DNA from 4 places in the Klebsiella terrigena genome. Region 1 is predicted to be linked to each of the others. Evidence: predicted binding sites of a transcription regulator. Region 1 holds the regulator's gene; each other region holds the start of a gene.
What was found. Region 1 encodes Fur, which represses iron uptake genes when iron is present. Its sites were predicted from a motif close to ATAATAATGAGAACNACTATCAA; they were not measured.
Positions count from the first base shown of each region.

Region 2: a site for Fur is predicted at 5,866-5,888, ahead of ftnA (non-heme ferritin). Genes of this name have one in related genera too.
Region 3: a site for Fur is predicted at 1,597-1,619, ahead of sodA (superoxide dismutase [Mn]). Genes of this name have one in related genera too.
Region 4: a site for Fur is predicted at 4,096-4,118, ahead of fepD (Fe(3+)-siderophore ABC transporter permease). Genes of this name have one in related genera too.

Region 1 is NZ_CP050508.1:4,045,009-4,052,736, reverse strand. It holds gene chiP (chitoporin ChiP) at 1-267, shown strand, start outside; gene chiQ (ChiQ/YbfN family lipoprotein) at 315-647, shown strand; gene tcuC (MFS transporter) at 700-1,995, opposite strand; gene tcuB (tricarballylate utilization 4Fe-4S protein TcuB) at 2,051-3,190, opposite strand; gene tcuA (FAD-dependent tricarballylate dehydrogenase TcuA) at 3,177-4,580, opposite strand; gene tcuR (tricarballylate utilization LysR family transcriptional regulator TcuR) at 4,678-5,604, opposite strand; gene fur (ferric iron uptake transcriptional regulator) at 5,734-6,180, opposite strand; gene fldA (flavodoxin FldA) at 6,473-7,003, opposite strand; gene ybfE (LexA regulated protein) at 7,154-7,447, opposite strand; gene ybfF (esterase) at 7,581-7,728, opposite strand, start outside.
Region 2 is NZ_CP050508.1:2,029,105-2,036,832, forward strand. It holds gene pgsA (CDP-diacylglycerol--glycerol-3-phosphate 3-phosphatidyltransferase) at 1-412, shown strand, start outside; tRNA gene HCK03_RS09525 (tRNA-Gly) at 564-639, shown strand; tRNA gene HCK03_RS09530 (tRNA-Cys) at 680-753, shown strand; tRNA gene HCK03_RS09535 (tRNA-Leu) at 767-852, shown strand; gene HCK03_RS09540 (metallophosphoesterase) at 1,061-1,996, shown strand; gene HCK03_RS09545 (DUF805 domain-containing protein) at 2,184-2,759, shown strand; gene HCK03_RS09550 (YecA/YgfB family protein) at 2,846-3,514, shown strand; gene tyrP (tyrosine transporter TyrP) at 3,544-4,755, opposite strand; gene HCK03_RS09560 (YecH family metal-binding protein) at 4,948-5,187, shown strand; gene ftnA (non-heme ferritin) at 5,224-5,721, opposite strand; gene HCK03_RS09570 (RpiB/LacA/LacB family sugar-phosphate isomerase) at 6,157-6,795, shown strand; gene HCK03_RS09575 (MFS transporter) at 6,834-7,728, opposite strand, start outside.
Region 3 is NZ_CP050508.1:5,484,559-5,492,286, forward strand. It holds gene cpxA (envelope stress sensor histidine kinase CpxA) at 1-116, shown strand, start outside; gene yiiM (6-hydroxyaminopurine reductase) at 156-830, opposite strand; gene sodA (superoxide dismutase [Mn]) at 902-1,522, opposite strand; gene rhaT (L-rhamnose/proton symporter RhaT) at 1,814-2,848, shown strand; gene rhaR (HTH-type transcriptional activator RhaR) at 2,853-3,701, opposite strand; gene rhaS (HTH-type transcriptional activator RhaS) at 3,775-4,611, opposite strand; gene rhaB (rhamnulokinase) at 4,925-6,391, shown strand; gene rhaA (L-rhamnose isomerase) at 6,388-7,647, shown strand; gene rhaD (rhamnulose-1-phosphate aldolase) at 7,725-7,728, shown strand, end outside.
Region 4 is NZ_CP050508.1:4,143,183-4,150,910, reverse strand. It holds gene entF (enterobactin non-ribosomal peptide synthetase EntF) at 1-1,179, shown strand, start outside; gene fepC (iron-enterobactin ABC transporter ATP-binding protein) at 1,292-2,086, opposite strand; gene fepG (iron-enterobactin ABC transporter permease) at 2,083-3,075, opposite strand; gene fepD (Fe(3+)-siderophore ABC transporter permease) at 3,072-4,079, opposite strand; gene entS (enterobactin transporter EntS) at 4,360-5,601, shown strand; gene fepB (Fe2+-enterobactin ABC transporter substrate-binding protein) at 5,643-6,602, opposite strand; gene entC (isochorismate synthase EntC) at 6,790-7,728, shown strand, end outside.

The sequences.
Region 1 (7,728 bases):
GTTTACGCATGGGATGCGAAACCGGGCAAAATGGCGACGCCTGACGCGTACTACAACGCGGACAAACGTCTGGAAGAGTCGGCCTATAGCCTCGACGCCATGTATACCGTACAGGACGGCCGGGCAAAAGGAACGCTGTTCAAACTCCACTTCACTCAGTACGACAACCACTCCGACATTCCAAGCTGGAGCGGCGGTTACGGCAACATCTTCCAGGATGAGCGTGACGTGAAGTTTATGGTTATTGCCCCGTTCACTATTTTCTGATGCCGCAGCGGCGGGCGTAAGCCTGCCGCCAGCCTGTGAGGTTGATTATGAAAAAGCTATTGCTCATCGCCATCATGGCATCGGGTCTGGTGGCCTGTGCGCAGTCACCGGCGCCAAAAGAAGACACTAAGTTGAAGGATGCCTACAGCGCCTGCATCAATACGGCAGAAGGGAATCCGGATAAAGTTCAGGCCTGCCAGAGCGTGCTGAACGTTCTTAAAGAGGATAAGCAGCACCAGCAGTTCGCCACTCAGGAAAGCGTGCGGGTGCTGGATTATCAGCAGTGTATCCTGGCAACCCGCACCGGGAACGATCAGGCGGTCAAAGCGCGCTGCGACCAGATCTGGAAAGAGATCCGCAGCAATAATACGACGCAATAAAACGGGTGACAGAGTGAAAGCGGGCGGAGCATTATCTCCGCCCGTTTGCATTTCAAAGTTTGTTTTCCGCCGGTTGATAATGGCGGCTTAGACGAACAAACAGCATCGCCGTGGCGGCGAGCCCACACAGTGCGGCGCACATCAACCACCATCCCGGCGAGCTCTTATCGCCGGTCATCTGCACCAGCGCGGTAGAGATTGCCGGCGTCAGGCCGCCGAAAATGGCGGTGGCGAGGCTAAACGCAAGCGAAAAGCCCACGGTACGCACATACACAGGCATCACCTCGGTGAGTGCGGCAACCATTGCGCCGTTGTACATGCCAAAAAAGAAGGAGAACCAGAGCAGCACCAGCGTCATACGCGTGAAATCCGGCGCGGCGGTAAGCCAGTTCATTACCGGCCACGTGGTGAGCAGAGCAAGTATGGTAATGCCCATCAGCACCGGGCGACGCCCGATGCGATCGGAAATTGCCCCGCCGATCGGTAACCAGATAAAGTTAGAAATGCCAACCAGCATAGTGACAATCAGGCTATCCCGCGCGCTGAGGTGCAAAACCGTTCTTCCGTAGGTTGGGGTATAGACGGTAATAAAATAAAAAGTGGTTGTCGTCATCGCCACCAGCAGGGTGCCGGCGGCGATGATGCGCCAGTTTTTAGCTATAGTGGTAAAAATCTCCCGGGTGTCGGGACTGTGAGTGCGCTGTAAAAAGGCTTCCGTTTCCTGGAGCGAGCGGCGTAAAACAAAAATCAGTGGAATAATCATGCAGCCAATGAAAAATGGGATTCTCCAGCCCCATTCGGAAATCTCATCGTGGCCCAACGTGGCGTTCAGGCCGTAGCCAATCAGCGCGGCAAAGACAATCGCCACCTGCTGGCTGGCGGACTGCCAGCTGGTATAGAAGCCTTTATTTCCCGGCGTGGCGATCTCAGAGAGATAAACGGAAACCCCGCCCAACTCCACGCCAGCAGAGAATCCCTGTAGCAACCGTCCCAGTAAAACTAACGCAGGCGCCAGGATGCCGATGGTTTGATAGCCGGGAACCAGGGCTATCAGCAGCGTGCCGCAGCCCATGATCGCCAGGGTCACCATCAGCCCTTTGCGTCGGCCGATTCTGTCGATGTAGGCGCCCAGCACGATTGCTCCGATGGGACGCATCAAAAAACCGGAGCCAAAAACGGCAAAGGTCAACATCAATGCGGCGAACTCACTCTCCGCCGGGAAGAAGGTCTTCGCGATATAGGTGGCGTAAAAACCGAACAGAAAAAAGTCGAACTGTTCGAGGAAATTACCGCTGGTCACACGCAGTATGGCGCCGAACGTTCCGGCACGCGATGTGGGTTGAGTCATTGGGTTTGCTCTCCATTGTCTTTATCTTGTATTTATAGAGGTAAGAGTGTGCGGGTTAGTCGCCAGCGACCCCCGTTTGCTTTCCGCGACGCTTCTCAATCGCCCACTTGAGTAAAGAAGCACAGCGGTAAAATCCGTGGGCAAATTTTCCGTAAGGGATAGTCAAAAAAAGTGCCATGACCACGCCGAGATGGATGGCGAGCAGAATCCCCATCCACGATGTCTCTCTTCCCGCCAGCAGTCCGAGGCCAGTCAGGCTGGTCAGCAATAACAGCAATATAAATCCGCGATCCATCGGCTTCTGCCGCGAGTCGCCATGCAGCGCCGAGCGTTTTAGATTCAGCCACAGCAGGCCCAGCGGGCCGACAACAAGACCGATGCCGCCCAGCGTGCCGAGGATCACCGGAACGCTGAAAAAGGGGTAGGGTGCTTCCCAACCGGCGAAGTAGTGATATCCCGTCGCCACCAGGGTGGCGGCGAAGCAGAGCATGAAGCCGTAGAAGGTGCAGTGGTGAAAGCGGCGGCGCATTAACGTGAAGGCATCATCAGTTTCGTTACAGCCCTTACCGTGCCCGCCATCAAGATATTTCAGCGTCAGCGCGTTGTGGGAGGCCTCGGCAATCTCTGCGGAGCGCGGCGTGCCGGGAGAGATCTCTCGCCAGAAGCGGATAACGCCCGTCATAAGTAAACCGATCGCCAGAATGAACACCGAACCAAACATCCACGCCAGCAGGCTGTGCGGGAAGATTTGGTAGAAATCACCCGCTAAGGGTGGGTGGAGCAGCGAACCTTTCAGCCCCATCGCGAGGAGTAAAAAGAGAATCAGGCCCAGGACCAGCGCCAGCGTAACGGTCACGCCCGCCCGGCGGTACAGCGCGCCGAAAGCGGCCGGCTGAGCATAGTGTTGATATGTTTCCAGCCGCACTTCTGCCATCGCCTTCGGCACGTTAATCGCAAACTCATGCGGCGACGCGTACTGGCAGGCATGCAGACAGGCACCGCAGTTATGGCACAGGTTTGCCAGATAATTGATATCTGCTTTCCCGAACTCAAGGCGCAGGGTCATCGCCGGGAATACCGCGCAAAAGCCCTCGCAATAGCGGCAGGCATTACAAACCTGCATCACCCGTTCGACTTCCGCTTCCGGTTCGGTGAGAATCTGCGCCTCGATGATTAATTTCTCAAGCGGCTTCATGGTGTGCCTCCTGACGTGCGGCCAGCGCGGCCTGTTCTCCGGCGATACGCCCAAAGGTGGTCCCGATCGACATGCCGACGCCTGCGGTATAGCCCTTACCAAGCACGTTACCTGCCATCATCTCGCCGGCCACAAACAGATTGCGGCTTGGCTGTCCGGCGAAGTGAACCGCCGCATGTTCATTCACTTTCAGCCCCAGATAGGTGAAGGTGATCCCCGGCCTCAGGGCATATCCGTAGTAAGGCGGAGTATCAATAGGCCGCGCCCAGTGAGTTTTTGGCGGCGTCAGGCCTGACGTCGCGCAGTTATCGAGGGTGGTATGATCGAATTGCCCTGGCCGGCAGGCTTGATTGTATTGATTCACCGTGCGGGTAAAGCGCGCGGCATCCAGACCTAGCTGGCGGGCCAGCTCTTCCAGGGTATTAGCCTGCGCCCCTGGGAAAACCGGTGGCATAAAGTGGCCGATGGCTTTACTGTCGATAATGGAAAAACCAATTTGCCCCGGCTGGTGGGCGACAAGACGTCCCCAGATGGCGTAACGCTTCGGCCAGAAATCTTCGCCTTCATCATAAAACCGATCCGCATCACGGTTAACCACCACGCCTAGCGAGACGCAGTCCACGCGGGTACAGATGCCACCGTCATACAGCGGCGCTCTGGCATCAATCGCCACGCAGTGCGACTGAGAAGGATCGCCGATAATATCCGCACCGGCGTCAATCATAAATTTGAGCAGCACCCCCTGATTAAAGCGGGTGCCGCGAATGAGGAAGTTATCGGCAGGCCACTCGCCGCGGTCGTTTTCACCCCAGGCCTCACGGAGCCATTGGCGGTTGGATTCGAAACCTCCGGCAGCAAGCACGCAGGTTTTGGCAGCAATGCGCTCCTCTCCCGCCAGGGCTGCGACAAACCTGCCGTTACGAAGCTCAAGCGCCTGCACCGGCGTATCGTAACGGATTTGCACGCCCAGCCTTTCCGCGCTGCGGTAGTAGGCATTCATCAGGGCCTTGCCTCCACCCATAAAAAAGGCATTGGTGCGCGCCACGTGCAGCGCTCCGGAGAGGGGAGGCTGAAAGTTAACGCCGTGCTGGCGCATCCAGTCACGGCAGCGTGAAGAGGTACGGATTACCAGACGCGCCAGCGCTTCATTGGTATTCCCTTCGGTGACTCGCCAGAGATCTTGCCAGAACTCCTCTTCGGTATAGCTATCCACTAGCACATCCTGCGGCGCATCGTGCATGCAGCGCAGATTGCGGGTATGTTGGGAATTTCCCCCGCGCCATTCGCGAGGGGCTGCCTCCAGCAACAGCACCGACGCGCCTGCTTCGCGGGCGGTTAAAGCGGAACATAACGCAGCATTGCCTCCGCCAATCACCAGTACATCAACCATCGTAGACTCCATTACTCTTTAACTAATTGTTAAATTTGTAATTGGAATGTATACGCTGGGGCTGTGCGGGCGCTATGCTGCGTAGCTAAAGAGGGCTTTAGTTAGCGTAAAGGGTGGCTCCCGGCCAGCTGCCTGCATCCACCAGTTGGCGCATGACTTTGCTAAGCACCACGCGGGCGGCAAGACCTGCCGGGGTGAGCTCATCGTCAGACAGGCTAACCAAAAAGTTGGGGCGACTGAGTATCGGGTTGTGGACGCCGATCACTCTCAGCGCTTCTTTATCAAGATGGGAAATGGCGGCCCCGGGCTGCAGGGTGGCCCCAAGACCGCTGCGCACGGCGCGCATCAGTAGAGTCAGGCCATCAATTTCAGCGGCAATATCCAGCTTGATGGCGTGTTCCTGGCCGATCGCCTCCAGCCTGCCACGCAGGCCGTGGCCCTGGCTGGGCATAATCAAGGGAATGTTTGCCAGCTGAGAGGGGGAGATGGCGTCGTCGGCGATATCGGCCAGTACGGCGTAGGTGCCAATCAAAAATAGCCGTTCTTCGAGGATCGGTCTGGCGCTCCAGCGCAGGATTTTCTCCTTCTGGAAAACGACGGCTAAATCAATCTGGCGGGTGTTGATCATCCGCTCCAGGTTGCCGGAGAGACTTTCCACGACGTGCAGACGAACATCGGCATAGCTTTCCCGCATCGCGTTAATAAAGGGCATCCCCAGTATCGACGCGGTGCTGGGTGCCATGCCGACGCTGACGTGCCCGGACAGGCGAGCTTCGCGGGCAGCCAGGATCGCATCATCGGCATGGCGTAGCGCCAGCTGCGCCTGAAAGTAAAAGGCCAGGCCGGCGCTGGTGGGCGTGACGCCGCGCGAGGTACGCTGGAGCAGGCGAATCGAGAGTTCACTTTCCAGGCGCGTCATTTGCTGACTGAGCGCTGAGACGCCAATATTGAGATCCAGCGCGGCGCTGCCCATGCTGCCGGTTTCCACAATACGAACGAAGTAACGTAGCTGACGAAGTTCCATGTCGATTCTCGGGGTCAGGCGGGAAGGGATTTTACATTAAAGCAACATCGCGGAGGAGGGAATATGGCGCGGCGAATTCAGCGTATAAAAAAAGCCAACCGTCCGGTTGGCTTTCCTGCTGGCATCATATTACTTGGGGTCGTGCGCGTGTTCATTTTCGCGGCAGTCGCCTTCAGCACAGTGACCGTACAGGTACAGGCTGTGGTTGGTCAGGCGGATACCGTGACGGTGGGCAATTTCACGCTGACGCGCTTCGATAGAGTCATCGCTGAATTCGATCACTTTGCCACAATCGAGGCAAATCAGGTGATCGTGATGATGCTGCTGTGTCAGTTCGAAAACGGATTTACCGCCTTCAAAATTATGGCGGGTAACAATGCCGGCATCATCAAACTGGTTCAGTACGCGATAAACGGTAGCCAGACCGATCTCTTCCCCCATGTCGATCAGGCGTTTGTATAAATCTTCCGCGCTGACGTGATGGTTATCCGGCCCCTGCAGCACTTCCAGAATTTTTAATCGTGGAAGTGTGACTTTCAGGCCAGCCTTCTTCAATGCGGTATTGTTGTCAGTCATGCGGAATCTGTCCTGTTGCTAAACGATCTACTTCCATTAGCGGAAGTAATACAGAGAATCACCCGATGTAACGCGTCTCATTATAGAACTGCCATGATGAAATGAAAACCGCAAGCATCGAGCCTTGTATGCTGTCAAAAACGAGGCACACGCTACAAACTGTGTCACGTCTCCTCGTTAAATCAGAGGACATTGTACAGATATGTGATTAAAAGTTAAAAACTTGTAGCTATTAGTTTTATTGCTTTTACCTATTAATACGACGATACCCGAAGGTATCGCCGTTTAACCATCAGGCGTTTTTGATTTCTTCGAGATGCAGTTCTTCAGAAATCTGCTTAACCCATTTCTCAACGCGCTCGTTGGTCAGCTCAGGCTGACGGTCTTCATCGATAGCGAGACCGACGAAATGGTCGTCATCGGCGAGACCTTTAGAGGCTTCGAAATGGTAGCCCGCCGTTGGCCAGTGGCCGACGATGGTTGCACCGCGCGGTTCGATGATGTCGCGGATGGTTCCCAGCGCATCACAGAAGTATTCAGCATAGTCTTCCTGGTCACCGCAGCCAAACAGGGCGACCAGCTTACCGTTGAAGTCGACCTCTTCCAGCGTCGGGAAGAAATCATCCCAGTCACACTGCGCTTCACCGTAGTACCAGGTTGGGATGCCCAGCAGCAGAATGTCATGACCCTGCAGGTCTTCTTTGCTGCTTTTGGCAATGTCGTGAACATCAGCAACGTCTTTACCGAGCTGCTTTTGGATCATTTTTGCAATATTTTCGGTGTTGCCGGTGTCGCTGCCAAAAAAGATGCCGATGATTGCCATGAGTAAAATAACCTCTTGAAACTTAATGATGTGGTAGTGGCGTAATGCCCGCAGATAACGGCAATCATAGCAGAACAGGGAAGGGCGCGGAAACAGCAATCACACCCGACTGCACACTCTGCTACATGAAAGTGTTGTTTTTGAGGTTTCTCAGACTTTACCCTGGCTATGCAGGGCTGCCAGCTGGTTCATCAACATCTCTTCAATCAGATCGCTACGGTTCATATTGCGGGCATCAGCTAGCTCATTGAGCGCATCAACCGCTTCAGCGTTGAGCTTGAGCTCCACGCGCTTTAAACCGCGAACTTTGTCGCGTTTAAGCTGGTTGCGTTTATTGATGCGCAGCTGCTCGTCGCGCGAAAGCGGATTGGTCTTTGGTCTACCCGGGCGACGCTCGGTTGCGAACAAATCTAATGTCGTACGGTCCGTTTGTTCTTTTGCCATGATTCAGAGTGACTTCGGGGAAACGAGTTGTCGGGCCATTGCCGACACAGATAGCGCGCCATAATACATCAGGCGAACCGCTGCGCCAACGACCGCGGGCATTCTGCGGCGCGGTCGGGCAGTTTTTAGCCAGTTATGCCGCTAAAGAGGAGAGATATCGGCGAATTGCGCGCAGTACCGCCTCCGGTTTCTCCGCATGGACCCAATGGCCCGCGCCGGCAATCACGTGCGCGCGGGCCTGCGGGAACTGCGCCAGCAGCGCGTCGCGATACTCATCGGAC
Region 2 (7,728 bases), 2.0 Mb from region 1:
CTGGTTTGATGGTTATCTGGCGCGCCGCTGGAATCAGAGCACTCGTTTTGGCGCGTTTCTCGACCCGGTAGCAGATAAGGTCATGGTGGCAATTGCGATGGTGCTGGTTGCCGAGCATTACCACACCTGGTGGGTCACTCTGCCGGCGGCGACGATGATCGCCCGTGAAATCATTATCTCTGCCCTGCGCGAATGGATGGCCGAGCTGGGTAAACGCAGCAGCGTAGCGGTTTCCTGGATCGGTAAAGTCAAAACGACGGCGCAAATGACGGCGCTGGTGTGGATGCTGTGGCGGCCAAATGAGTGGGTTGAAGGGGCAGGGATCGTGCTGTTCCTCGTTGCGGCGGTGCTGACGCTGTGGTCGATGCTGCAATATTTGAACGCGGCGCGCGGCGATTTGCTTGATCAGTGATCGTTTCGGCGTAAATTTCAGCAAACGACGCAAGGTTTTAAAAAATATCGTTGACTCATTGCGCCAGGTAAGTAGAATGCAACGCATCGAACGGCAGCACGGCTTGCCAGACGATAACAAAATCAAGTGATTAGCAAATTAGCTTGATAATGCGGGAATAGCTCAGTTGGTAGAGCACGACCTTGCCAAGGTCGGGGTCGCGAGTTCGAGTCTCGTTTCCCGCTCCAGTTTAAAAACATCGGCAGTTGCGGGTGTTGCAGCATCAAAGGCGCGTTAGCAAAGCGGTTATGTAGCGGATTGCAAATCCGTCTAGTCCGGTTCGACTCCGGAACGCGCCTCCAATTTACATCCCGAGCCCGGATGGTGGAATCGGTAGACACAAGGGATTTAAAATCCCTCGGCCATAGGCTGTACGAGTTCAAGTCTCGTTCCGGGTACCATTGGGATAAAAGCAGAATAATCAAAGCAATAAGCAGTGTCGTGAAACCACCTACGGGTGGTTTTTTCATGTCTGCAGCACGCCATTCATAGTATCACTTCATCATATTATCCTTCCTTTCAGCCGGTTCCCTTGTCGCGCGGGGCTTCGCCCGGCAACCCTGTTACTATCCGTAAGCTCGCACTTACTAAAAAGCACAAGGAATTCTGATGCCCGCTTCAGGCCAGACTAAGAGCCGCAAAATATTTATTGGTGATATTCATGGCCAGTACGGCAAGCTTTCTGCCCTGCTGGCCCATCTGCGATCCCGGGAGGAGCGGGATCGCAGCCTGCTGATTTTTGTCGGCGATCTTATTGATAATCAGCCGGCGAGCCACATCGACCATCAGTCCGTGCTGGAGCAGGTGAGGGGAGAGGTTGCCGCAGGGCGCGCCATTTGCCTGATGGGCAATCATGAATTTAACGCCGTTGGCTGGCTGATGCGCCATCCGCAGACGGCTCAGCCCCTGCGCCCGCATACGGCGAATAACCGCCGTCAGCATCAGGCCTTCCTCAACGACGTCACGGAAGATAGCGCTCAGCACCTGCTGTGGGTCGAGTGGTTTAAAACCCTGCCGCTGTTCGTTGATTTTGGCGATATCCGTGCGGTGCACGCGTGCTGGGACGAGCGCGCTATCGCCCGGCTTCGCCCGTGGCTCGACGAAGAGAACCGGCTAAAGCCGGAGAGCTGGGTACACGCCTTCGATAAACAGCACGTCCTGTTCCACCTGCTGGAGACGATACTCAAGGGGCCAGAGCTGGCGCTGCCTGCGGGCTACAGCTTCGAGGATAAAACCGGGATCGAGCGGCGCCATATTCGCATCCGCTGGTGGCTTAACGAGGCAACAACCTACCGGCAGATTGCCCAGGTTCAGCCCGAGATGGTTAGCAGCATCCCGGATATCGCGCTGGAAAAAAACGCTTACGTTTTGCCCGAGGTTCCGGTGGTCGTTGGGCACTACACCCTATCTGGCGAACCGGCGGCGCTGAGCGAGCGGGTCGTGTGCGTTGACTATAATGCGGCAAAAGCGAGCCATCCGCTGCGGGCGTGGATTTATGACGCCGGCGAGACGGAGGTGACAAACGGGCGCTTCGTCAGCGTTTGAGGCTGATATTCCGCTTAAGGACAGAGCTATAGTGATGCCCTCCGGCGGTCAAGCCCTCAGTTTTCTCCGGCACATTTCGGGCAAACTGCGGTAAAATAGCGCTCCGGCGCGCGCCTGCGGCCGGATAAACCGCCTTTGGGACAATATGCCGTCACGGCAATAATAATTATTTTTAATGAGGGATCTTATGGCCACGTTGCTTGAAAGCTACGGGAACTGTTTTCGCAAATATGCCACCTTTCGCGGCCGCTCGGCGCGTAAAGAGTACGCCGTATTTACCGTCGCTAACTTTGTGCTGTCCGCGGTACTGGGGCTGATCCCGGTTATCGGCGGGCTGTTTAGCCTGATTATTATTATTCCGGGTATTGCGGTGGCGGTACGACGCCTGCACGATCTGAACAAATCCGGCTGGTGGCTGCTGGCGCCTTTCCTGATCCTGATTATCGGCCTGATTGGCGTTGCCGGCACCGTAGAAGACGGTGGGGCGGCGGTATGGGTATGGCTGATGGTCGCTGGCGGAATCATGTCGCTGGCGATGTCTATCTGGCTACTGTTTGCCCGAGGCACCGACGGAGTTAACCGCTTTGGCGACGTTCAGCAGGATAACGGCGACAGCGCACCTCCCGGCGCGCAGAGCGCCCCGGTTTCTTCCGCCGAAGATGTCAGAGAGCGCCTGGCCCAGGCAACAAAGATGCGCGATGACGGTACGATCAGCGAAAGTGAATATGAAACGATGCGCTCAAGCATTATTAAGGATATTTAACCCGCGCAGAATGGCCGCGCCGGGTGGTTTTCTCCCGGCATTTCCGCTACTGTATGCGCCATTTTTCTAAGACGACGAGCCTGTTTATGAAAACCGGACCCCTGAACGAAAGCGAACTTGAATGGTTGGACGATATCCTGTCGAAATACGCCACCGACGGCGCCATCCTTGATGTCTCCGAGCTTGATGGCCTGCTGACGGCGATCCTCTCCGGGCCAGCCGAGATTGAGCCCGCCCAGTGGCTGCTGGCTATCTGGGGCGGTGCCGACAACGTACCGCGCTGGGCCAACGATCGCGAGCGCGACCGCTTCGTTAACCTCACCCTGCAGCATATGAGCGATGTTGCCGAGCGCCTGGACGATTATCCGGAGCAGTTCGAGCCGCTGTTTGGCACGCGGGAAGAGGAAGGCCAGGAGCTGACTATCGTTGGCGAGTGGTGCTTTGGCTATATGCGCGGCGTCGGCCTGGGCAGCTGGCCCGCTTTACCGGCGGAGCTGCAGGCCGAGCTCGATATCATCGCTTTGCACGGGACGGAAGCGCAGTTCCCGGCGGTTGAAGCGCTCTCTGTTGATGATTTTCTCGCCAGCGTAGAGCGTATTAAACCCGCGGCGCTGGCGCTTTATCAATACTGGACGGAGCATGCGCAGCCGGCAGAGGTGCCGCAGCCGATCAGAAATGATGCCAAAGTTGGACGTAACGATCCCTGCCCGTGCGGCAGCGGTAAGAAATATAAGCAGTGCTGCTTAGCGAAATAAAATAAGGGGCCGACAGGCCCCTTACTCTTTTATCCGACGGCAGGTAACACGCCGATCGCGATACAAAACTGAATCAACACGATAGCGATACCACACAGCAGGACCAGCCACAGCGCCGGCGTTCCGCCGATAACCCGCCACGTCGCGTGCGGATGCTGCTGACGACTCTTCATGACCAGCAGCGCAGGCAGCATCAGCGCCAGCACGGCGAGGGCAACGCCCGCATAGCCCAGCGCCATGACGAAGCCGCGAGGGTAGAACAGCGAGAAGGCCAGCGGCGGCACAAAGGTGATGACGCCGCTTTGCACGCGCCCGCCCGGCGTATTTTTACGCTGAAACAGGTCGGCGAGATAATCGAACAATCCCAACGCGACGCCGAGGAACGACGTGGCCAGCGCCAGATCGGCAAACAGATGCACCGCCAGCTCAACGTGCGGTGAGGCGACGACCTCTCTGATAGCTTCCAGCAGGCCGTTCAGGCCCGCGTGCTGTCCCAGAAGGGCGGCAAAGGTCGGAGAGCTAATGCTGCCCAGCGTCGCCAGCTGCCAGAAAATATAGGCTACCAGTGGGATAAAGCTGCCGATGATAAACACCCGCCGCAGCTTACGAATATCGCCGTTAAGGTAGCTGACGATGCTCGGCACGCTGCCGTGAAAACCAAAAGAGGTAAAGATAACCGGGATCGCCGAGAGCGCCAGCCCCTGCTGAAGCGGTAGGGTCAGCAGGTTTATCTGATGAATGTGCGGCAGCAGCAGGGCCAGCATAATGGCGAGAAAAATGATCTTGGCGCTGAATAAAAAGCGGTTGAACAGATCGACCAGCGAGGTCCCGAGGCAAACCACCGCCCCGCCAATGCCGGTAAACAGCAGCACCCCGCCTGCCGGCGGAAGATCCCACTGCAGCCACTGGTTCAGGCTGGAGGCCAATAGCTCTCCCGCGCCGCTGATGTAGGCGGCGGTCAGGGCGTACATCAGGAACAGCATGCAACAACCGGTGACCCACTGTCCGTAGCGCCCGAGGTAGCGGGCGGCGAGCGAGCCCAGCCCCATGTCCGCCGGCACGTGCTGATAGACCTCCAGCAGCAGCAGCGCGGTATAGCACATCAAAGCCCACAGGGCGATCAGCAGCCCGAGCGTGACGCCGAAACCAACCCCAGCGGATGCCAGAGGCATGGCCAGCATCCCTGCGCCAATAGTGGTCCCTGCCACGATTAAAATACTACCTAGAGTGCGGTTCTTCACGTTTCTCTCTATCCATGAAGGAATTAACAATAAAATATGTCGCGCAGAGTATGTGAAATCGGCAGATTCGTCAAATGAGGGTTACAGTGCTTGTCAGTAAATGTTTACAGCCTGAGAGCCGCGCTAATGCTGCGCTGGCGCAAAGCCTGAAGCCATAAGGTGGTTTATCGTGGAGGCTTTACAGGAGGAGTTATGCAATCTATTCACGGTCATGAAGTACTGCAGATGATGATCGCTTCGGGCGAAGCCTACAGCGTTGCCAGCCTGGAAGCGGCGATAGTCGCTCGCTTTGGCGACGAGGCCCGTTTTCACACCTGTTCGGCGGAAAATCTAACCGCTGGGGAGCTGGTGATATTTCTACAGAATAAAGGCAAGTTTATTGCCGCAGACGCCGGGTTTAATACCAGCGAAAGCAAAATTTGTCAGCATTAACCGGGCGACAATGCCGGAGCATCGTCGCCGGTATAATTATTCCTGCGTATCGAGCGTTGCCAGCTCTTTATCAATGAAGTACAGACCTTCGCCGCTTTTACCGGCGAGGGTCAGTTTATCAATAACGGATTTAAACAGTTTCTCTTCTTCGTGCTGCTCGGCAACATACCACTGCAGGAAATTAAAGGTCGGATAATCCTGCGCAGACATCGCGGCGTGGGCCAGGGCGTTAATTTGCTGCGTAATCAGCTGTTCGTGTTCGTAGGTAACGCGGAACAGTTCATCCAACGACGCGTACTCGGCAAACGGCGAGGCAATGGCGTTGATGCATGGCAGGCTGCCGGTGTCGGTCAGGTAGTCGAACAGGCGCTGCATATGGGTCATCTCTTCCTGAGCGTGACGACGAAGAAACGCCGCCGCACCTTCGAAGCTATGATAGCTGCACCACGCGCTCATTTGCTGATAAAGCAAAGAAGAATAGAGTTCAAGGTTCATTTGCTCATTGAGCTTATCGATCATTTCTGTTTTCAGCATAGCGCGCGCTCCGAAAATATAGGTAATTAAGATTATTGTGCGCTCACTATAATTTGTTATTTATTTATTTGCAAAAAGTAAATTAAAAACTTCATTTATTAAAAATGCAAATGGGAATAAAACGCATTGGCAATTTAATAATTAATGAGAATGGTTTTAATTGATATTTAATAAATAGCGTCGAGCCAGATAAATATGCGCATCCAAATGACGAGCGGCTGAGGGCCTCGCGCGGATTTTGCCGATCGGGGAGCGGCAGGGAGGCGGAGGCGCAAAGAGCGGGGGACGGGGTTGGAGGGCAAAAGTGTGAAGCGCTACGTAATTTATAAAACAACTTTTCATAAAATTTGAAAGTGCGTTTGTTAAGTAGTAATGTCATACCAACGTTAACGACCTATCGCGGAAGTACCCGCAAAGCATTCAGGAGAGTAAAGCATGAAAATTGCACTGATGATGGAAAACAGCCAGGCAAACAAAAATGCCATCATCCTCAACGAGCTCAACGCCGTTGCCGACGAGAAAGGCTTCCCGGTTTACAACGTGGGTATGAGCGATGAGCACGATCATCACCTGACCTATATTCATCTGGGCATCATGGCCAGCATTCTGCTGAATTCCAAAGCGGTGGACTTCGTGGTTACCGGCTGCGGCACCGGCCAGGGCGCGCTGATGTCTTTGAATATCCATCCGGGCGTGGTGTGCGGCTACTGTATCGATCCTGCCGACGCTTTCCTGTTTGCCCAGATCAACAACGGCAACGCGCTCTCTCTGCCGTTTGCGAAAGGTTTCGGCTGGGGCGCAGAGCTGAACGTGCGCTTTATTTTCGAAAAAGCGTTCACCGGCCGCAACGGGGAAGGCTATCCGCCGGAGCGTAAAGAGCCGCAGGTGCGCAATGCCGGTATTCTGAATACGGTGAAAGCGGCGGTGGTGAAAGAGAATTACCTCGACACGCTGCGCGCTATCGACCCGGAACTGGTTAAAACCGCCGTCTCAGGTCCGCGCTTCCAGCAGTGCTTCTTCGAGAATTGCCAGGACAAAGAGATCGAAGCCTTCGTTCGCCACATCGTCGGTTAATCATCGGTAAGGCCAGCCGCGGCTGGCCTTACTTTCGCCTACGCTTCCTTGTTCGACACGCTGCTTCCGGCATCCGCCTTCAGCTTCAGGCTATCCACCATTCCCACCAGACAAATCAGCGCAATAAACACAAATGAGAGTCGAAAGCTGATGCCGGGCAGCGTCGACAGGCTTAGCCATTCGCTCAGCTTTTCCCCAATACGAATACCTATCGCGCCAAGCGTTATCCCTAAGCCAACCGCCAGCTGCGAGGCGGTGCTGAACAAGGTGTTGGCGTAGCTCATCTGCGGGGAGGGCACATCGGCAAAGGCCAGTGTGCTGATGCCGGTGAACTGAATCGATCGGAAAACGCCGCCGAGGAACAGGATCAGCAGGATTAACCACACCGGCGTTTGCGGAGTCAAAAATGCGCAGGCCAGCAGCGACAGAACGTTGAGCGCGCCGTTAATCAGCAGCAGGCGGCGGAAGCCGAGCCAGCGGATAAGCGGCGTGGTGGCGGGTTTAATCGTGAAGTTACCGACGAACACGGCGAGCACCAGCAGCCCCGAGTGGAACGGATCCATGCCGAATCCCACCTGGAACAGCAGCGGCAGCAGGAAAGGCACGGCGCTGATGGAGGCGCGAAACAGCGAGCCGCCGTACATGGTGACCCTGAATGTGGGGACCCGCAGCGCATCGAGGCGTACCATGGGCCAGGCGGCGCGGCGGAAGTGGCGCAGGGAGAAGAGCATGCAGCCGATCCCAAGCCCCAGCAGCGCCAGGGTCTTCCAGCCCTCGGGCCGGTTATCGCCGAGGATCTCCATGGCGCTGACCAGGCTGACCATGGCAACCGAGGTGGCCAGGAAGCCGGGAAGGTCGAACGGGCGCCGCTCCTCTTCGCGAATATCGGGAATAATGCGCAGCGACAGCGCCATCGCCGCGAGACCCAGCGGG
Region 3 (7,728 bases), 1.4 Mb from region 1:
GACTGGCGATTGTCGAAGCCGCTATTCAGCAGCATCGCGGTTGGGTGAAAGCCGACGACAGCCCGCTGGGCGGCCTGCGGCTGACCATCTGGCTGCCGCTGTATAAGCGCACCTGACGCGGCGTTCCCCGGTCTGCGCACGCAGCCGGGGAAGCCTTATTTCCCCGACAATCGGCGGGAATTATCTTCGATTTTGCCGCTTAAACGCCGCTTCTGCATGGTACGGCTCCAGCTTACCGACAGCCCTGCGGCACTGAGCAGGCGATGATACTGCTCGTCATCAAACGGCATATGCCAGGCAATCGCGCCGGCCTCATGTACGCTGATATCACTCACCCTGGAGGCCAGCTCCAGCGGCGCGTCGCAGGAGACCACGCCCCCCGCCACCACCCGGTACAGCCAGCCGGTTTTACCGCTATTCTGCATGCGCTGGGCCATATCGCTGATGGCAAAATGGAAGTTGAGCTTAAAGCACGGCGAGCGCGGCTGCGTTACCTGAATCAGCGCCTCGCCCCAGCGAAAGATATCCCCGATATAGACGTTTTTCTCGGTCATTCCTTCAGCAGAAAGGTTTTCGCCAAAGGCCGGCGCGCAGAAAAGGTCGGCCTGCTGGGGGAATTCGCGGATCCAGTCGGCGTAGTGCTCGCGCGGGTACTGGCAGAGCGCGCGATCCGGGCCGCCGTGAATTTTCTTTTCCGCCTGCTCATCGCCTTCCAGCCCCAGATCGCCGAGGGTTAACTCACCGTCGACCTGGATTTTCCCGATGGCGCTCGGACGGCTTCCTTCGTAATCCCTTATCTTGCCCACAAAGACGTTCACCGGATAGTGCATCTGCTGCCCCCTGCTACAGGTATAAAAAAAGCGAGTCATCAGACTCGCTTCTCGTTCAGCACAATGCAACCTTATTTTTTGGCGGCAAAACGCGCTGCTGCTTCGTCCCAGTTAACCACGTTCCAGAACTCTTTGATGTAGTCCGGGCGGCGGTTCTGGAATTTCAGGTAGTAAGCATGTTCCCACACGTCCAGGCCCAGGATCGGGAAACCGGAAGCGCCGGAGATAGCTTCACCCATCAGCGGGGAGTCCTGGTTCGCGGTAGAAACCACGGCCAGCTTGTCGCCTTTCAGTACCAGCCACGCCCAGCCGGAGCCGAAACGGGTGGCTGCAGCTTTTTCAAACTCAGCTTTGAAGTTATCAACGGAGCCGAAATCGCGCTCGATAGCCGCTTTCAGGTCGCCCTGCAGGGTGGTACCGGTTTTCAGGCCTTTCCAGAACAGGCTATGGTTAGCGTGGCCGCCCGCGTTGTTACGCAGAGGACCTTTTTTGTCAGCCGGCAGCTGATCCAGTTTAGTAATCAGCTCTTCAACAGACAGATCGGCGAATTCCGGCAGGCTTTCCAGCGCAGCGTTCGCGTTGTTAACGTAAGCCTGGTGGTGCTTAGTATGGTGGATTTCCATAGTCTGCTTGTCGAAGTGCGGTTCCAGGGCGTCATAAGCGTACGGCAGGGCTGGCAGTGTAAAACTCATAATCATCTCCATTATTGTCGAGCGGCTGAAAGTGTTAAGGCCGCGTAAGCAGTTGGTTCATTATAGTTAATTAAATGATATTGAAAACGCTTATCAATGCCGTATTTTTAATAAGGTTATAACAGAGTGTGATACCCGCGATTTTGTGAGCTGGAACAAGTAATTAAGCCGTTGGTTGCCAGGGTTTACCCACACGTGGCAACAGCCTGAAGGCGATAAAACTGACCGATTTTTACACTCATCGGGTCGGAAGAAGATTTATCCGATAAAAAATAGATGAGGATAAAATCAATGAATCACGCGATTACGATGGGTATTTTTTGGCATTTGATAGGTGCGGCCAGTGCAGCCTGTTTCTATGCTCCGTTCAAACAAGTTAAGCAGTGGTCATGGGAAACCATGTGGTCTATCGGCGGGATTGTCTCGTGGCTGATCCTGCCCTGGACTATCAGCGCCCTGCTGTTGCCTGATTTTTGGGCCTATTACAACTCCTTTAGCGCCTCGACTCTGCTGCCGGTCTTCCTGTTCGGCGCGATGTGGGGTATCGGCAATATCAACTACGGCCTGACCATGCGCTATCTCGGCATGTCGATGGGGATCGGTATCGCCATCGGCATTACCCTGATCGTCGGTACGCTCATGACCCCGATTCTCAACGGTCAGTTCGAGGTTTTAATCAATACCAAAGGCGGTCAGATGACACTGCTCGGCGTGCTGGTCGCGGTGATTGGCGTCGCCATTGTCACCCGAGCGGGGCAGCTGAAAGAGCGCAAAATGGGCATTAAGGCCGCAGACTTCAACCTTAAAAAAGGTCTGGTCCTGGCGGTCATGTGCGGCATTTTCTCGGCGGGGATGTCGTTTGCAATGAACGCCGCCAAACCGATGCACGAAGCCGCCGCGGCGCTGGGGGTTGACCCGCTGTACACCGCTCTGCCTAGCTACGTGGTCATCATGGGCGGCGGCGCGCTGGTGAACCTCGGATTCTGCTTTATTCGGCTGGCAAAAGTGAAAAACCTGTCGATAAAAGCGGACTTCTCGCGGGCAAAACCGCTCATCATCGCCAATATCCTGCTTTCCGCGCTCGGCGGCCTGATGTGGTACCTGCAGTTCTTCTTCTACGCATGGGGCCACGCCAGCATTCCGGCACAGTACGACTACATGAGCTGGATGCTGCATATGAGCTTCTACGTTCTGTGCGGTGGGCTGGTGGGGCTGGTGCTGAAGGAGTGGAACAACGCCGGACGGCGTCCGGTCGGCGTACTCAGCCTTGGCTGCGTGGTGATCATTATTGCCGCCAATATTGTCGGCCTGGGAATGGCAAACTAAACGCCTAAGCGGCGACGCGACTGCGTTGCCGCCACTGCCCCGGCGTCATGCCAATCTCACGGTTAAAGACCACCGAAAAGTAGTTACTGTCTTCGAATCCGCACAGCATAGCGATTTCGCCAATCAGCCGCTCCGTATGCTGCAGCAGGTACTGCGCGTGGCAAATTCTCAGCTGACGTAAATAGTGGTTGATCGTCATACCCGTCTGCTGGCGAAACTGCTGGCGCAGGGCGCGCTCGCTGCACGCTTCCCGCGCGCAAAAGCGATCGAGGAAAAAGGGTCGGTTCAGGCTGCCGGCCAGTTCGGTCAGCAGTTTATCGAGGAGGGCTTCGCTCTGGGTCGCCGCCAGGTTGTCGGTCGCGTAGCGATGTCGGTGCAGAATGAGCGCCAACTGGGCGAACAGCAGCTCGGCCATCTGATTGGCCTGGGGGTCGCTGCGGGTGCTCTCCTGTTCAAGCTGGGTAATCACCTGCCGCACCTGGGTCATACCGGAGCTGCCGATTCGCCAGTGCGGAACCCACGGCGTACCAAACAGTCCGGGAATATGGGCCGCCCAGTCAAAGTTGAGCCGCAGCCGGTCCGGGCAGTAGATGACGTTTTGCAGGACTAAATCGTTCACCGACGCATAGGAGTGCTTGTCCTGCGCGCGGATATAGAACAGATCGCCGCGGGTAATGCGCCACGGGCGATCGTTAAGCACATGCAGGCCGTTTCCCCGCCACACCAGCACCAGTTCGCAGAACTCATGGGTATGCTCGGCGAAGACGTTTTGCGGGTAGCGATCCGCTACCGCCACCGCCTGAGAAGGCGAGGCAAAAAACTCATCTTTGCGAAGAATCAACTGACCGGCCACCGCGACAACTCCAGGCACAAATAACGTTCGATTATTCGCGATTTTGCTCGCTAAAACGTTGACTGCTCTCGCGTTACTGAAGAATGGCGTCGCGTCCCTGGCGGATATCACGCGGTGACCAGGAAAACTCGCGGCGAAAAAGCGTCGAAAAGTGGTTACTGTCGCCGAATCCGCAGTGATAGGCGATATCCGTTACGCTGTCATCGCTGTGCCGCAGCAGATGGCGCGCCTTCATCAACCGCACCCGGTTCAGGTAGCGCTGCGGCGTCAGGCCGGTCTGCTGCTTGAGCTGACGATGCAGCGTGCGCAGCGACAGCGAAAACTGGGCCGCTACCTCTTCCCAGCAGACATCCTCTGCAAAGTGATCTTCCAGCCACGCCATCAGGTGATTGAGCCGCGCCTCGCTATCGGCGGCCCCTTCCGCGAGGCTGCTTTTGCGCAGCAGCACCAGCAGCTGCATAAACAAAATTTCCCGGCTGGCAATGGTATGCACATCCGACTCGCCGCCGAGGCTTTCCATCTGGCTGACGATCTGCCGCACCTGCTGCAAAGCCCCCTGATTAACCCGCCAGTGCGAGAGATAGTTGCCTTCCTGCTCCTGCGGCAGCAGCTGGCTGACGCCGCTCAGAAAGCGAAAGGCATCCGGTGCGCGGTAGAGCACGTTGGTCAGGCACAGGTTATCGGTATGTTCATAAAGATGGCGATCGTGATCGCGAATAAAACAGACCGAGCCGCCGCTGATGGTATAGGGCTGGCCGTTGAAAACGTGGATCCCCGTCCCGTGCTCGACGATAACAATTTCATGGAAATCGTGGTGATGCTCCGGAAACGCCGACTGAGGGAGGCGTGGCTCAATGGCAACAGCAGAAGTACCGGACTTAAAGAAATCCACACTGTGCAATACGGTCATAGCAGCTCCCTCGAAATGAGAAATGTTATCAATCACTGTCGCAAATAGTAATTAAGGACCGGCAATCCGGCCTTCAATTTTCGACCGCAAACGGCGTAAAGCCTGCCGCTTTTTCAAGAAACAGCCGGAAAGATCGGGAACTGCGGAGAGCGTCACATCCCCCACGTCGATAGCGACAGAATGAAATTGTGAGCTCTCTCACGGTCACCTTTGCTTTCTTGCCAGCGGAGAAATTTCTCTGTCCGTGGCAAGAAGGTGCGCGACCGGCGACTTTTTTAGACTGCTGGCAATGATTTTCAGAAGGATCTCTGCCATGAGTTTTCGACATTGTGTCGCCGTTGATTTAGGCGCTTCCAGCGGGCGGGTGATGCTCGCCAGCTATGAAAGCGGACAGCGTGCGCTAACGCTGCGTGAAATCCACCGTTTTACCAACAGCCTGCACAAGGTGGATGGCTACGACTGCTGGGATATCGATAGCCTGGAAGGCGAAATTCGCCGCGGGCTGGCGCTGGTGTGCGCGCAGGGCATCCTTATCGACAGCATCGGCATTGATACCTGGGGCGTGGATTATGTCCTGCTCGACGGCCAGGGCCAGCGCGTCGGCCTCGCGGTTTCCTATCGCGACGACCGCACCCACGGCCTGATGCAGCATGCCGAAACGCAGATAGGCCGAGCGGATATCTATCGCCGCAGCGGCATTCAGTTTCTGCCGTTCAACACCCTTTACCAGCTGCGCGCCCTGGTTGAGCAGCAGCCGGAGCTGGTGAGCCAGGCCGCGCACGCGCTGCTGATCCCGGACTACTTCAGCTTCCGTCTGACCGGCCAGATGAACTGGGAATACACCAACGCCACCACCACTCAGCTGGTCAATATCAACAGCGATAGCTGGGATGAGGATCTGCTGAACTGGAGCGGCGCGCCGCGCGAGTGGTTCGGTACCCCGACCCATCCCGGCAACGTGATCGGCCACTGGATTTGCCCGCAGGGCAACGCGATCCCGGTCGTCGCCGTCGCCAGTCACGATACTGCCAGCGCGGTGATCGCTTCTCCGCTGACCGGTAAAAATGCGGCCTATCTCTCCTCCGGCACCTGGTCGTTAATGGGCTTTGAAAGCAAAACCCCCTGCACCGGCGACGATGCGCTGCGGGCCAATATCACCAACGAAGGCGGCGCCGAAGGCCGCTATCGGGTGCTGAAAAATATTATGGGCCTGTGGCTGCTGCAGCGGGTGCTGAAAGAGCAGAACGTCAGCGACCTGCCGGCGCTGATTGCCCAGACCGCCGACCTACCGGCCTGCCGCTCGGTGATTGACTGCAACGATGAGCGTTTTATCAACCCGGCCAATATGAGCGCTGAAATTCAGGCCGCCTGCCGCGAATCCGGACAGCCGGTGCCCGACGGCGACGCCGAGCTGGCGCGCTGTATTTTTGACAGCCTCGCCCTGCTGTACGCCCGCGTGCTCGGCGAGCTTGCCCGGCTGCGGGGCCAGCCCTTCAGCCAGCTGCATATCGTCGGCGGCGGTTGTCAGAACGCGCTGCTCAATCAGCTGTGCGCGGACGCCTGCGGCATAACGGTTATCGCCGGCCCCGTCGAGGCCTCTACGCTCGGCAATATCGGCATCCAGCTGATGACGCTGGATGAGCTGAACAACGTCGATGATTTCCGTCAGGTGGTACGCGACAACTACGCGCTCACCACGTTTACCCCTAATCCTGAACATGAAATTGCCCGCTTCGTTGCGCAGTTTCAGCAACAACAGACCAAGGAGCTTTGCGCATGACCACTCAACTTGAACAAGCCTGGGAAATTGCTAAACAGCGCTACGCCGCCGCCGGTGTGGATGTCGAGGAGGCTCTGCGCCAGCTGGACCGGCTCCCCGTATCCATGCACTGCTGGCAGGGCGATGACGTCGCGGGCTTTGAAAACCCGGAGGGGAGCTTAACCGGCGGGATTCAGGCCACCGGCAACTATCCGGGTAAAGCCCGCAACGCGGGCGAGCTGCGCGCCGACCTTGAGCAGGCGCTGAGCCTGATCCCCGGACCGAAACGGCTGAACCTGCACGCGCTGTACCTGGAGTCCGACGCCCCGGTTGCGCGTAACGAAATCAAACCTGAGCACTTTAAAAACTGGGTGGAGTGGGCCAAAAGCAACGGGCTGGGTCTCGACTTTAACCCTTCCTGTTTCTCACATCCGCTAAGCGCCGACGGTTTTACCCTCTCGCACGCTAACGATGAAATCCGCCAGTTCTGGATCGATCACTGCAAGGCCAGCCGCCGGGTTTCCGCCTATTTCGGCGAGCAGCTGGGCACCCCGTCGGTGATGAATATCTGGATCCCGGACGGCATGAAGGACATCACCGTTGACCGCCTCGCACCGCGCCAGCGCCTGCTGAACGCGCTGGATGAGGTCATTAGCGAGAAGCTCGACCCGGCGCATCACATCGATGCCGTGGAGAGCAAGCTGTTCGGTATCGGCGCCGAAAGCTACACCGTCGGCTCCAATGAATTCTATATGGGCTATGCCACCAGCCGGCAGACCGCGCTGTGCCTGGACGCCGGGCACTTCCATCCCACGGAGGTCATCTCCGACAAGATCTCCGCCGCCATGCTCTACATTCCGCGCCTGCTGCTGCACGTCAGCCGCCCGGTGCGTTGGGATAGCGATCACGTGGTGCTGCTGGATGACGAAACCCAGGCCATCGCCAGCGAAATCATCCGCCACAACCTGTTTGACCGCGTGCACATCGGCCTCGATTTCTTCGACGCCTCCATCAACCGCATCGCGGCGTGGGTGATTGGTACCCGCAACATGAAAAAAGCGCTGCTGCGCGCGCTGCTGGAGCCGACGGAACAGCTGCGCCAGCTGGAAGCCGACGGCGATTACACCGCCCGCCTGGCGCTGCTGGAAGAGCAGAAATGCCTGCCGTGGCAGGCCGTCTGGGAGATGTACTGCCAGCGTCACGATACTCCGGCGGGCAGCCAGTGGCTGGATAGCGTTCGCGGCTACGAGAAGGCCGTTCTCAGCCAGCGCGGGTAGCCCGGCAACCGACAGATAAACAACCTATTCAGGGCGCGGGGTCAACCCCGTGCCGAATCAACAGGAAGCACAAGACTATGC
Region 4 (7,728 bases), 98 kb from region 1:
CGCCAGCTGGTCGGCTACCTGGTCTCTGAATCCGGGTTGCCGCTCGATACCGCGGCGCTGAAGGCGCGCCTCGGCGAACAGCTGCCGCCGCACATGGTGCCGGTGGTGCTGATCCAGCTGTCGGCGCTGCCGCTGAGCGCTAACGGCAAGCTGGATCGTAAAGCGCTCCCGCTGCCAACGCTGAGCCAGGAACGCCGCGGCCGGCCGCCGGAGTCCGAGAGCGAGCGTGCGGTCGCCGAGGCGTTCAGCCAGCTGCTGGGCTGCGACGTGAACGATATCGAAGCCGATTTCTTTGCGCTTGGCGGCCACTCGCTGCTGGCGATGCGCCTGGCGGCGCAGCTGAGCCGCCGGTTTGCGCGTCAGGTGACGCCGGGACAGGTGATGGTCGCCTCGACGGTCGGCCAGCTGAGCGCGCTGCTGGCGTCCGATCTCAGCGACGAGCAGGCGCAGCGCCTGGGCTTTGATGCGCTTTTACCCCTGCGTAAAAGCGACGGCCCGACGCTGTTCTGCTTCCATCCGGCCTCCGGCTTTGCCTGGCAGTTCAGCGTGCTGGCGCGCTACCTCGACCCGCGCTGGTCAATTACCGGCATTCAGTCGCCGCGCCCGCAGGGGCCGATGGCGAGCGCCGCCAGCCTCGATGAGGTCTGCGAGTCCCATCTGCAGACGTTACTGGCGCAGCAGCCGCACGGGCCGTATTACCTGTTCGGTTACTCCCTCGGCGGCACCCTGGCGCAGGGAATTGCCGCGCGCCTGCGCCAGCGCGGTGAAGCGGTAGCGTTCCTCGGGCTGCTGGATACCTGGCCGCCGGAGTCGCAAAACTGGGCGGAAAAAGAGGCCAACGGCCTCGACCCGCAGGTGCTGGCGGAAATTGACCGCGAGCGGGAAGCGTTCCTTGCCGCGCAGCAGGGGCAGCCGTCCGGCGAGCTCTTTAGCACCATCGAGGGCAACTACGCCGACGCGGTGCGCCTGCTGACCACCGCGCACAGCGCGAAGTTCGACGGCAAGGCGACCCTGTTCGTGGCGGAAAAAACGCGCCAGCCGGGGATGGACCCGCAGGCGCTGTGGGGACCGTGGGTTGGCGAACTGGAGGTCTTCAGCCAGGCGTGCGCGCACGTGGAGATTGTCTCTCCCCAGGCTTTTGAGTCGATAGGTCCGGTGGTGCGGGAGATTCTGGGATAGGTCGCGCGTCGTCCGGAGGTTTCCGGACGACCTCTGCACATCGCTCTGTAGCCCCGGTCAGCGTCGCGCGAACCGGGGTTTTTTTATGCTTTAGCCGGGGGAGTACCAGCGGCTAGCGGCGGCCCAGCGGTACCACCAGCGGCGTGTGGGCGACCGGGTCGTCGATGATGGTACAGCGCAGGCCGTAAATCCGCTCGATAAGCTCGGCGGTCACGATCTCTTTCGGCGCCCCTTCGGCGATAATTTTGCCGTCGCGCAGGGCAATCAGATGGGTGGCGTAGCGGCAGGCCTGGTTGAGGTCGTGCAGCACCGCCGCCAGGGTATAACCCTTCTCGCGATTCAGCTCGCTCAGCAGCTCGAGGAGATCGATCTGATGGCTGATATCCAGCCAGGTCGTCGGTTCGTCGAGCAGCATGATGGCGGTTTCCTGCGCCAGCACCATCGCAATCCACGCGCGCTGGCGCTGGCCGCCGGAGAGCGTGTCAACGCTCTGCTGCGCAAGGTCGGTGATGCCGGTGGCGCGCATCGCCTGATTGACCGCCTCATCGTCCTCTTTCCGCCAGCGGGTGAACATCGGCTGATGCGGATAGCGGCCGCGGGCGACCAGCTCCTGGACGGTAATATCGCCCGGGGTGGTGGCGTTTTGCGCCAGCAGGCCGATGCGCCTGGCGACGTCCTTGCTGGCGTAGCGCTGGATCTGCTCGCCGTCGAGGTAAACATGGCCGCTGGCCGGGGTCATCAGGCGGCTGAGGGTGCGCAGCAGCGTCGATTTTCCGCAGCCGTTGGGGCCAATGATGGCGGTGAAGTGGCCGTCGGGAATGGTCACGTTCAGCGATTCGGCGATGATCTTTTTGCCGTATGCCAGGGTCAACTGGTCGCCGCGCAAACGGGGGGTTACAGCGGTCATTTTTTGCGGGACTCCTGAATTAACAGTGCGATGAGATAGATACCGCCGAGGCTGACGGTGACGACTCCCACCGGCAGCTGATAGGGCATAAACAGGCGCTGGGCGCTGTAGTCGGCCAGCGCCAGCAGCAGCGCGCCGCACAGCGCCGACTGAGTCAGACCCCAGCGCGCGGTGCCGCTGAGGCGGCGGGCGATATGCGGGGCCACCAGCGCAATAAAGGAGATTGGACCCGCCAGCGCGGTGGCGGCGGCGGTGAGCACCACCCCCACCAGCATCAGCAGCAGGCGAGAGCGCTCGACCCGCACGCCCAGCGCGCAGGCGGTATCGTCACCCATTTCCAGCAGGCGCATGCGCCGTACCAGCAGCACGCTGCACGCCAGCATCAGCACAATAAGCGGCGCCGACGGCCAGGTTTTACCCCACGTCAGCCCGTTGAGCGAACCGGCGTTCCACAGCCCGGCGGAGAGCGCGGTCTCCAGCGACGCGCGCAGCAGCAGCCAGGTATTGAACGCCACCAGCATCGCGCGGATGCCGATACCGATAATAATCAGCCGGAAGGTTTCAATCCCGTTACGCCAGGCCAGCAGCCAGACCAGCAGGGCGGTCAGCACCCCGCCAACCATCGCCGCCAGCGCGATAGCCGTCAGGTTCTGCCCAAAGAGCACCATCGCCACCAGCACGCCGCTCCACGCGCCGGTGTTGAAGCCCATCACGTCCGGGCTGCCCAGCGGGTTGCGCATCAACGACTGAAAAATCGCGCCGCTAACGCCCAGCGCCGCGCCGATCAGCAGCGCCATCAGCACCCGCGGCAGCCGCCATTCGGTGACCACCATGGTGATATTACGCGGCGCATCGCCCAGCAGCGCGGAGATAACCTGCTCCACCCGCAGCGGCACCAGGCCGCTGCCGAGGCCCCAGAGGGAGACGACCACGCTGGCGACAATCAGGATAAAACAGCTGAGCAGCAAACGACGGGAAGGGGCGGTCACATTGCACCTCCGCGCGGCTGGCGACGCACCAGCCAGATCAGCACCGGGGCGCCGATAAAGGCGCTGACCACCGAGACCCGCAGCTCTCCGGGCACCAGCAGACGGCCAAGGACATCGGCGAACAGCAGCAGCGCCGGGGTGGCCAGCAGGGTGACCGGCAGCGACCAGCGGTGGTCGGCGCCCACCAGCCAGCGCGCCATGTGCGGCATCATCAGGCCGATAAAGGCGATGGGCCCGACCACCGCCGTAGCGCTGCCGCAAAGGACGGTGATTGCCAGCAGGCCGATAAACTGCGTGCGCGCCACCCGGCTGCCGAGCGCGGTGGCGGTGTCGCTGCCGAGGCTCAGGCTGTTCAGCGCCCGGCTGAGCAGCAGCGTTACCGCGCCGGCGATCAGCACCGGGAGCAGGACGATTTTTAGCGTTTGCAGGGTGCGGATATCCAGCGAGCCGGCCTGCCAGAAGCGCAGCTGGTCGTATACGTCGGGGTTAAGCAGCGCAATGCCGTTAGAGAGCCCTTCAAGCACCGCCGCCAGGGCGACGCCGGCCAGCGTCAGACGCACCGGGCTAAGCTGGCCTCCGCCCTGGCTGCCGGTGAAGGCCACCAGCAGCGAGGCGGCAAAGGCGCCGCAAAAGGCCATCAGCAGCTGCTCCTGCGGTGAATGAATGCCGAACAGCGCGGCGCCCAGCACGATCGCGAAGCTGGCGCCGGAGTTGACGCCCAGGATACCGGGGTCGGCCAGCGGGTTGCGGGTGAGGGTTTGCATCAGCGCCCCCGCCAGCCCTAGCGCGGCGCCGGCAAGCAGTCCGGCAAGGGTGCGCGGCAGACGGGCATCGAGCACGATGGTGCAGTCAGCGCTCTGACAGGTGCCGGTAAAGGCATCCACAACGACGTTGAGTGGCAGAGGTTTGGCGCCAACGAGCAGGCTGAGCGCAATCGCAACGGCTAAGACCAGCAGCAGACCCGGCACGGCGACGGCGCGCACCCTGGTCGTAGAAAACGACATAGTTCACATCCCTGACATGATAATGATAGTAATTATCGTTATCGATTCTATTCAGTTATGTTAGCATGGCGGCCCCTAAGAATGGTATACGCAAATCATTCGGGATGCATCGCGACGGCAGGGCGTGCGTGCCCGAGCGGTCAGCGCCCGGCCTCGTGTCGGCGTGCACCCGGCGGCCGACGCGCCGCTATCGCGAGGCCGGGATCGGCCGTCTGCCGCCAGCGCATCTGTCGCCCGACGTATAACGAGTATCGATGGAAAATAATAACAAGGTGTTGTAATGAACCGACAATCCCGGCTGCTGAACCTGAGCCTGCTGAAAACGCATCCGGCGTTTCGCGCCGTCTTTATCGCCCGCTTTATCTCTATCCTCTCGCTTGGCCTGCTGGGCGTTGCTATCCCGGTACAAATCCAGATGATGACCCACTCCACCCTGCAGGTGGGGCTCTCGGTCACCCTGACCGGCGGCTCGATGTTTATCGGCCTGATGGTGGGGGGCGTGCTGGCGGATCGCTACGAGCGTAAGCGCCTGATCCTGCTGGCGCGCGGCACCTGCGGGATCGGTTTTGTCGGCCTGTGCCTCAACGCCATGCTGCCCGAGCCTTCGCTGGCGGCTATCTACCTGCTGGGCGTCTGGGACGGCTTCTTCGCCTCGCTGGGCGTCACGGCGCTGCTGGCGGCAACCCCCGCGCTGGTTGGTCGGGAAAATCTGATGCAGGCCGGGGCGATTACCATGCTGACGGTGCGCCTGGGCTCGGTGATTTCGCCGATGATCGGCGGCCTGCTGCTGGCGACCGGCGGCGTGGCCTGGAACTACGGCCTGGCGGCGGCCGGAACCTTTATCACCACTTTAACCCTGCTGCGTTTACCGCAGCTCCCGCCGCCGCCTCAGCCGCGCGAGCATCCGCTGAAGTCGCTGTTGGCGGGGCTTAAATTCCTCTTTAATAGCCCGTTGATTGGCGGTATTGCGCTGCTCGGCGGCCTGCTGACGATGGCGAGCGCGGTGCGCGTACTCTATCCGGCGCTGGCCGAAGGCTGGCAGATGTCGGCCTCGCAAATCGGCCTGCTGTACGCCGCGATCCCGCTGGGCGCAGCGCTCGGGGCGCTCACCAGCGGCCAGCTGGCGCAAACCGCCAGGCCTGGCGCGGTGATGCTGACCACCACCGTCGGCTCCTTTGTCGCCATCGCCCTGTTTAGCCTGATGCCGCTGTGGCAGCTGGGCGCGCTGTGCCTGGCGCTGTTTGGCTGGCTGAGCGCCATCAGTTCGCTGCTGCAGTACACCCTGATTCAAACTCAGACGCCGGAAGCGATGCTTGGGCGCATCAACGGCCTGTGGACCGCGCAGAACGTCACCGGCGATGCCGTTGGCGCCGCGCTGCTGGGCGGCCTCGGCGTGATGATGACCCCGGTCGCGTCGGCAAGCGTCAGCGGCTGGGCGCTGGTTATCGTTGGTGCAATGTTGATTGGGCTGCTGAGCGAACTACGCCGCTTTCAGCGCCCGGAGACGGTGAGCGAAAGTTGATTGGCTTCCCGGCCGGGCATGGCGCCGGCCGGGAAGAGGATTTAGCCGAAGAAGGCTGCGAGGCGCTGCAGCACCAGCATGGCGCTGTAGTAGTCAAGACGGAAGGTTTCGATGCCCAGCGGATAGACGCGTTTGGCTTCGACCGCAGGCAGGTGGGCGAGCAGCGGATTGGCGTAAATTGCCTGAGCGTCCTTCTCGTCGCCGGCGAACAGGAACAGGCTTTGGCCGTTGAGGCCGGCGGCTAAGTTCTCTCCGCCCAGCTGGATGATATCGTGGCGTTTACCCTGACTCTGGCTGGCGTGCAGCCCGCCGGGAAGGGTAGCCAGCGTAAAGCCCAGCTGTTCGAGCATCTGGCCCTGGGCCGACTCCGGGGTCCACAGATTGGCGCTATGGGCTGCGGCGGTATAAACCAGCGCGCTAACCGGCTGCGGCGGCAGTTTCATCTGCTGCTTCAGCGCCGCCAGCTGCTTATCAAATTCGGCAATGCGCACCGCGGCCTGCTTCTCCTGGCCGGTAATCTCTCCGAGCTGGGTGAGCAGCGCCTGCCAGCTCTTATCGTCGTAGTTAATGATAAGCGTCGGCGCAATAGTAGAAAGCTGATCGTAGAGCGCCAGCGCGGAATCGCCGCCGGTGGCGCTAATCAGGATCAGGTCCGGCATCTGTGCGGCCACGGCCTCGGCGCTCGGCTCACCGATATAGAGCCGCGCCAGCTTACGCTCGCGGGCCACGCTGCTCCACTGGCGCAGGAATCCCTGGCCATCCGCCACGCGGTTATTCGGCGTGGTGGCCCCGCTGGCTACCACCGGGGCATCAATCGCCAGCAGCGAGCCGGTGAGGGTGACGCTGGTGGACACAATGCGCAGCGGCCGCTGTTCAAGGGTGTGCGCGCCGCGGCTGTCGGTTATCTGACGCGGCCAGTCGGCGGCGAACGCTGAGGTAATTCCTAAATACGCCAGCCCGCAGGCCAGCAGGGTACGGCGGCACAAAGTGGAGAAATTCACGAATTTGCGTCCTGATTGAGTTGAGATAAATGCGTCTCATTTTCAACTTTGTGCCGCAGGGATGCAAGCCTAAGTAGCACAACATGCTGTTTATACGGTTGACATGTAGAGCAATACCTTTTAGGTTAGCCAACCAAAATATAAATGATAATTATTCGTAATATCTTTATCGTTTTTGGAGGATGATATGGAAACGTCAATGGCCGAGGATGTACGGGAACAAAAAATGACCCTGGCACCAGAAAGCTTCTTCTTTATGTCGCCGTACCGCAGTTTTAGCACTTCAGGCTGTTTCAGGCGCTTCTCTCATTCCGCCGCCGGCGGCGATGCGCTGTCCGGTGAATTCCAGCAAAAAATGGCCGCCGCGTTCCAGGAGGCGAAAGCCGCCGGGATCAGCAAGCCGGTGATGGTCGGCGCGATCCCCTTCGATACCCGCCAGCCGTCCGAACTGTTTATTCCCGAGCGCTGGGAAACCTTCTCCCGCACCGGCAAGCAGCGCTCCGCGCGCTACGCGTCGGGCCAGGCGGCAATGGACGTGGTGGCCCGCCAGGAGATCCCCGAGCAGGACGCATTTATGGCGATGGTCGAGCGCGCGAGCGCGCTGACCGCCACGGCGGAAGTCGATAAGGTCGTGCTGTCGCGGCTGATCGATATCACCACCCGCGATCGCGTGGACAGCGGTGCGCTGCTGGAGCGCCTGATCGCGCAAAACCCCGCCAGCTTTAACTTCCACGTGCCGCTCTCGGACGGCGGCGTTCTCCTCGGCGCCAGCCCGGAGCTGCTGCTGCGTAAAGAGGGCGATAGCTTTAGCTCTCTACCGCTGGCGGGCTCGGCCCGGCGTCAGCCGGACGACGTGCTGGATCGCGAAGCGGGCAACAAGCTGCTGGCGTCCGGCAAAGATCGCCACGAGCACGAGCTGGTGACCCAGGCGATGAAGGCGGTGCTTGCGCCGCGCTGCTGCGAGCTGTCGCTGCCGGACTCTCCGCAGCTGATCACCACCCCAACCTTATGGCATCTGGCGACGCCCATCGCCGGGACCGCCGCGGCCGGGGAAAATGCCATGTCGCTGGCCTGCCTGCTGCATCCGACGCCGGCCCTCAGCGGCTTCCCGCACCAGGCCGCCACG